Saccharopolyspora erythraea: one gene and its partner. The main gene of each other region encodes a partner of the protein of the gene in region 2 in a complex. Links are inferred from orthologs where the notes say so. Each region holds a gene or a part of one and is shown on either strand. Other genes may lie near its edges. The genes, in order: HUO13_RS31855 and HUO13_RS36765.

Region 1 (3,244 bases), 1.0 Mb from region 2 along the record:
CAGCCGGTCCTCGACCGCGACGAGCACATCCGGCCCGGCACCACCGCCGAGAGCCTCGGCGGGCTCCAGCCGTCCTTCGCGATGATGGGCGAGCACGGCGGCTTCGACGCCGTCGCGCAGCAGAAGTACCACTGGGTCGAGCGCATCGACCACGTGCACACCGCGGGCAACTCGTCGGGCATCGTCGACGGCGCGGCGCTGGCCCTGATCGGCAGCGAGGCCCTCGGCGAGCGCACCGGGCTGCGCCCGCGCGCCCGCATCGTGTCCGCCGCGCTCAGCGGCGCGGACCCGACGATCATGCTCACCGGCCCCGGCCCGGCCGTCCGCAAGGCGCTGGCCAAGGCGGACATGGCCATCGGCCAGATCGACCTGGTCGAGATCAACGAGGCGTTCGCCGCGGTCCCGCTGAAGTTCATGAAGGACTTCGGCGTGCCGCACGAGAAGGTCAACGTCAACGGCGGCGCGATCGCGATGGGTCACCCGCTGGGCGCCACCGGGGCGATGATCCTGGGCACCCTCATCGACGAACTGGAACGCCGCGGCGAGCGCTTCGGGCTCGCCACGCTGTGCATCGGCGGCGGCATGGGAATCGCGACCATCGTGGAACGGATCGGCTGAGGCAGACATGAGCGAGCAGAGCACCATCCGCTGGACCGAGGAAGACGGCGTCGTCGTGCTGACCCTGGACGACCCGCAGCAGCAGGCCAACACGATGAACGAGCGCTACGTGCGTTCGATGGAGGAGACCCTCCAGCGACTGGAGGACGAGCGGGACCGCATCACCGGGGTCGTGCTCACCTCGGCCAAGAGCACCTTCTTCGCCGGCGGCGACCTGCGCGACCTGATCCGCGCCAGGCCCGGCAACGTCGAGCAGATCACCGAGACGAGCCGGGCGGTCAAGCGCCAGCTGCGCAGGCTGGAGACACTCGGCGTCCCGGTCGTGGCCGCCCTCAACGGCACCGCGCTCGGCGGCGGCCTGGAGATCGCGCTGGGCTGCCACCACCGCATCGCGCTCGACGACGCCAAGTCGCGGTTCGGCTTCCCCGAGGTCACTCTCGGCCTGCTGCCCGGCGCGGGCGGCGTGGTCCGCACGGTCCGGCTGATCGGCATCGCCGACGCGCTGGTGCACGTGCTGACCCAGGGTCAGCGGCTGCGCCCGGAGCGGGCCAAGGAGCTCGGCCTGGTCGACGAGCTGGTCGACACCCCCGAGGAGCTGCTGACCGCGGCCAAGGAGTGGATCAAGGCCAACCCGGGGGCGGACCAGCCCTGGGACCGCAAGGGCTACAAGATCCCGGGCGGGACGCCGTCGACGCCGAGCTTCGCGGCGAACCTGCCCGCGTTCCCGGCGAACCTGCGCAAGCAGCTCAAGGGCGCGCCCTACCCGGCGCCGCGCAACATCCTCTGCGCGGCGGTCGAGGGAGCCCAGGTCGACGTGGACACCGCGTTCGAGATCGAGGGCCGCTACTTCGTCGAGCTGGTCTGCGGCCAGACCGCCAAGAACATGAGCAAGGCGTTCTTCTTCGACCTCCAGCACGTCAACTCCGGCGGCAGCCGCCCGGACGGCGTCGAGCAGTGGCAGGCGAAGAAGGTCGCGGTGCTCGGCGGCGGCATGATGGGCGCGGGCATCGCCCACGTCTGCGCCAAGGCCGGGATGCAGGTCGTCATCAAGGACGTCTCGGTGGAGGCCGCCGAGAAGGGCAAGTCGTACTCGAAGGCGGTGCTGGACAAGGCCATCGCGAAGGGCCGTTCCACCGAGGGCAAGCGTGACGAGGTCCTGGCGCGGATCACCGCGACCGACAAGGCCGCGGACCTGGCGGGTGCCGACCTGGTGATCGAGGCGGTATTCGAAAACACCAAGCTCAAGCACCAGGTCTACGCCGAGATCGAGGACGTCATCGACCCGGATGCGCTGATCTGCTCCAACACGTCCACGCTGCCGATCACCACGCTGGCCGAGGGGGTGCGCCGCCGCGAGGACTTCATCGGACTGCACTTCTTCTCACCGGTCGAAAAGATGCCGCTGGTGGAGATCATCCGCGGGGAGCAGACCAGCGACCGCGCGCTGGCGCGTGCCTTCGACGTCGTGCGCCAGATCAGCAAGACGCCGATCGTGGTCAACGACAGCCGCGGTTTCTTCACCAGCCGCGTCATCGGCACTTTCCTCAACGAGGGCGTGGCGATGCTCGCCGAGGGCGTGCACCCGGCCTCGGTCGAGCAGGCCTCCGCGCAGGCCGGCTTCCCGGCGCCGGTGCTCCAGCTCTTCGACGAGCTGACCCTGACGCTGCCGCGCCGGATCAGGGACGAGACCAAGCGCGCGGTCGAGGCCCAGGGCGGCACCTGGACCCCGCACCCCGCCGACGCGGTGCTGGACCGGATGGTCGAGGAGTTCGACCGCAAGGGCCGCTCCGGCGGAGCCGGCTTCTACGAGTACGCCGACGGCAAGCGCACCCGGCTGTGGCCGGGGCTGCTCGAGCACTTCGGCACCGGCGCCGATCCGTCCGGTGTGGACCTCGTCGACCTCCGGGAGCGGATGCTGTTCATCGAGGCGCTGGAGACGGTGCGCTGCCTCGACGAGGGCGTGCTGCTGTCGGTGCCCGACGCCAACATCGGTTCGATCATGGGCATCGGTTTCCCGGCCTGGACCGGCGGCGTCGTGCAGTACATGAACGGCTATCCGGGCGGCTTGGCCGGTTTCGTCGCGCGGTCGCGGGAGCTGGCCGCCCGCTACGGCGAGCGCTTCGAGCCCCCGGCGTCGCTGGCGCGTCGCGCGGAGGCCGGTGAGCCGTTCGAGCTGGGCGAGCCCGACGCCGGCATCGTGGCCGCCGCGGCGGCCACCTGACGCGGTCGGCCGGTGCCGGAGCGGCCTTGTGGTGGAGCCGCACCGGCACCGCCGAACGGCTGAAGGGCGCCGGACCTCGGTCCGGCGCCCTTCGGTTCTGCCGTTGAACCCCCCGCGCGCTACCGCGCGGGGGCGGCCAGGCCGGTGACCTGGGACGGGCTCTGCGGGAGTCCGGTGGCGACGTTGTGCGCCGAGCCCACCACCGCCTCCTCCAGCGTGCTGTCGAGCGAGGGCAGCGCGGGAGTCTGCCGCGGCGACGCTGGTGCGGCGGACGGAGGCACCGCGGGCGCGGGCGCTTGCGGCGCGGGCGCGATGCGCTGGTACGTCTTCGCCAAGGCGTTGCCGCGGCTGTCCACCTCGGTCAGCAGCGGGTCTACCGCCGGGGCCTTCCTGGCCAGGGACACC
Region 2 (3,250 bases):
GACGGCGGGGGCGCTGATCGCGAACGGCGTTGCCAGGTCCCCGACGGTGGTGGCGCCCCGGGAGAGCCGGGTCAGGATCGCCCGGCGCGTCGGGTCGGCCAGGGCCGAGAACACGAGGCTCAACGGATCGGCGGCAGTCAATTAGCCAACTCCTTAATTAAGGAAGTGCTTCAACAGTAAGCCTGGGATGGTGGCCCGTCAACGGTGACCTGCTTGTAGTTCTTTATATCCGTCTATATAAGAGATCCGATATTGATCAATACGGCGCCATGAAGCCGCCGGGGTGCTTGAGTGGCGGGCATGGCCGAAGTCGTGACCAACGGAAACGGGCAGGTGCTGCGCACCGCGGACCGCGCGACGCTGACCGTCGCCTTCAGCGCGTCGGCGCCGGAGCGCGCGCAGGCGGTCGACGTGCTCGCCGACCGCGTCAGCGGCATCGAGGAGCTGCTGTCGACGGTCGAGGTGCGCAGCCGGAACCTCACCGTGCACCCCACCTACGAGGACGGACACCAGGTCGGCTGCCAGGCACGGCAGCACTACACCCTGCGCGTCGGCGGGCGGGAGGAGCTGGAGCGACTGGCGGGAGCGCTGCTGGAGGCGGAGCCGGAACGGCTCGACGGCCCGCGCTGGGAGCTGAGCGACCAGGCCGAGGCGGCGGCCGAGGCGCAGCGGCGGGCCGTGGCCGACGCCCGCCGGCGCGCGGAGGCGTACGCCGACGCGCTGGGGCGGGCGCTCGGACCGCTGGTGCGCCTGGTCGACGGCGGCGCGGAGCGCCGCGGGCCGTCGGCGCCCGCGCTCGGCGGAGCCGCCGCGCCGGGTGCGCGGAGCGCGGCCGAAAGCGTGCGGGCGCTCGACCTCGCGCCGGGGCACGTGAGCGTCACGGCCTCGTGCACCGTGACCTGGGCGCTGGATTGACTTCTCGGGCCGCTGGGTGACCGCTTGGGCGCTGGACTGATGCAGGGCGCGGCTCGCGGGTGGCGGCCACCCGCGAGCCGCGCCCGGTCAGCGTTCGACGATCGCGGTGACGCCCTGGCCGCCCGCGGCGCAGATGGAGATCAGGCCCCGGCCGGAGCCGCGCTCGGCGAGCAGCTTCGCCAGCGTGGCCACGATCCGGCCGCCGGTGGCGGCGAACGGGTGGCCCGCGGCGAGCGAGGAGCCGTTGACGTTCAGCTTCTCCGGGTCGACCGAGCCCAGCGGAGCGTCCAGGCCGAGCCGGTTCTTGCAGAAGTCCGGGTCCTCCCACGCCTTCAGCGTCGCCAGCACCTGGGAGGCGAAGGCCTCGTGGACCTCGTAGAAGTCGAAGTCGCCCAATCCCAGCCCGGCGCGGGCCAGCAGCCTGGGCACCGCGTAGGCGGGTGCCATCAGCAGTCCCTCGTCGCCGCTGACGTGGTCGACCGCGGCCGGGACGAAGTCGTTCAGGTAGGCCAGCACCGGCAGCCTGCGTTCCTGCGCCCACTCCTCGCTCGCCAGCAGCACCGTCGACGCGCCGTCGGACAGCGGCGTGGAGTTGCCCGCCGTCATCGTCGCGTCCTCGCCGCCGCCGAAGACCGGCTTGAGCTTGGCGAGCTTCTCGGCCGTGCTGTCCGGCCGCAGGTTCTGGTCCTGGGCGAGGCCCTGGAACGAGGTGACCAGGTCGTCGAAGAATCCGCGCTCGTAGGCCGCGGCGAGCCGCTGGTGGCTGCGGGCCGCGAGCTCGTCCTGCGCCTCGCGCCCGATCTGCCAGGCCAGCGCGGTCCTGGCCGCGTGCTCGCCCATGGAGAGCCCGGTGCGCGGCTCGGAGTTGCGCGGGAGCTCGGGCACGACGTGCTGGGGCCGGATTCCGGCCAGCGCCTTGAGCCGCGCGGCCGGGGTCTTGGCGTGGTTGGCCGCGAGCAGCACCCGCCGCAGGTCCTCGTTGACGCCGATGGGGGCGTCGCTGGCGGTGTCCACGCCACCGGCGATGCCGCTGTCGAGCTGGCCGAGCGCGATCTTGTTGGCCACCGAGATCACCGACTCGAGCCCGGTCGCGCAGGCCATCTGCACGTCGTGCGCCGGTGTGCGCGGGTCGAGCCTGGAGCCCAGTACCGTCTCGCGCGCCAGGTTGAAGTCCCGGCTGTGCTTGAGCACGGCTCCGGCGACGAACTCGCCGACCCGCTCGCCCTGCAGGCCGAAGCGGGCGATCAGCCCGTCGAGCGCCGCGGTGAGCATGTCCTGGTTGGAGGCGCGGGCGTAGGGACCGCCGGAGCGCGCGAACGGGATCCGGTTGCCGCCAACTACCGCGACCCGGCGAACGGAGGACATACCTGACTCCCTCACTGGTGCTGACTCTCTGGGCAATCTAACCTACCGATGAGTAGCTTATGCGTCGAGCCGTCAGTCCGCAGGAGTGTCGAATGTCCGACCGGTACCAACAGTTCACCTCGTCCCCGCTGGGACGGCAGATCAGCAAGCGCCTCGGTCTCCCGCAGCCGACCCCGTTGCGGCGCCACCACCCGGGCGACCCGGTCGTCTCCGGCCCGGTGCTCACCGGCGCCGCCGTCGGCTCGCGCCTCGGCGCCTCGGTGGCCGCCACACTCAAGGACGTCCACGCCCAGGTCCACGACGTGCGCACCGACGGTGCCCGCTACGCCGCGCTGGTTTTCGACGCCAGCGGCGTGCGCTCCAGCACCGATCTGCGGCAGGTCTACGAGTTCTTCGCCTCGACGATCCGGCAGGTCGACCGCTGCGGCCGGGTGGTCGTGCTCGCCGCGCCGCCCGAGGAGGCCGCCGACCCGCGCGAGCAGGTCGCCCGCCGCGCGCTGGAGGGCTTCACCCGCAGCGTCGGCAAGGAGCTCAAGCGCGGGGCGACCGTGCAACTGGTCTACGTGTCGGAAGGCGCCGAAGGGGCTCTCGACTCGACGCTGCGCTTCCTGCTCTCGGCCAAGTCCGCCTACGTGTCCGGGCAGGTCGTGCGGGTCGGAGCGGCCGAGGTCCCCGAGGTGGACCAGGCGAAGCCGCTGCGCGACAAGGTCGCGCTGGTCACCGGCGCGTCCCGGGGCATCGGCGAGGCGATCGCCGAGACCCTGGCCAGGGACGGCGCGCACGTGGTCTGCCTCGACGTGCCCGCCCAGGGCGGTGACCTGGCCCGGGTCGCCAACCGCATCGGCGGCTCGACGCTCCAGCTCGACATCACCGCCCAGGACGCGCCGCAGCGCGTCCTCGAGCACTTCACCGAGCGCCACGGCGGCATCGACATCGTCGTGCACAACGCCGGAATCACCCGTGACAAGAC

The links.
Region 1: the proteins of HUO13_RS36765 (region 2) and HUO13_RS31855 are in contact, whole or in part, in a solved structure (PDB 8BNU), measured with the Escherichia coli proteins. The link is inferred for Saccharopolyspora erythraea from one-to-one orthologs.

The regions. Positions count from the first base shown.
Region 1 is NZ_CP054839.1:7,125,707-7,128,950, reverse strand. The notes cover bases 299-3,232. They hold HUO13_RS31855 (3-hydroxyacyl-CoA dehydrogenase NAD-binding domain-containing protein), read left to right. Parts: upstream 299-625; coding sequence 626-2,839; downstream 2,840-3,232. Other genes in these bases: HUO13_RS31850 (hypothetical protein), read right to left, coding at 2,959-3,232; HUO13_RS31860 (acetyl-CoA C-acetyltransferase), read left to right, coding at 299-618. Also shown: more of HUO13_RS31860, read left to right, coding at 1-298; more of HUO13_RS31850, read right to left, coding at 3,233-3,244. UniProt on the Escherichia coli protein: Catalyzes the formation of a hydroxyacyl-CoA by addition of water on enoyl-CoA. Also exhibits 3-hydroxyacyl-CoA epimerase and 3-hydroxyacyl-CoA dehydrogenase activities.
Region 2 is NZ_CP054839.1:8,141,801-8,145,050, reverse strand. Bases 142-3,081 are described here. They hold HUO13_RS36765 (acetyl-CoA C-acetyltransferase), read right to left. Parts: upstream 2,281-3,081; coding sequence 1,003-2,280; downstream 142-1,002. Other genes in these bases: HUO13_RS36760 (3-oxoacyl-ACP reductase), read left to right, coding at 2,373-3,081; HUO13_RS36770 (SIMPL domain-containing protein), read left to right, coding at 301-915. Outside these bases: HUO13_RS36775 (ArsR/SmtB family transcription factor), read right to left, coding at 1-141; more of HUO13_RS36760, read left to right, coding at 3,082-3,250.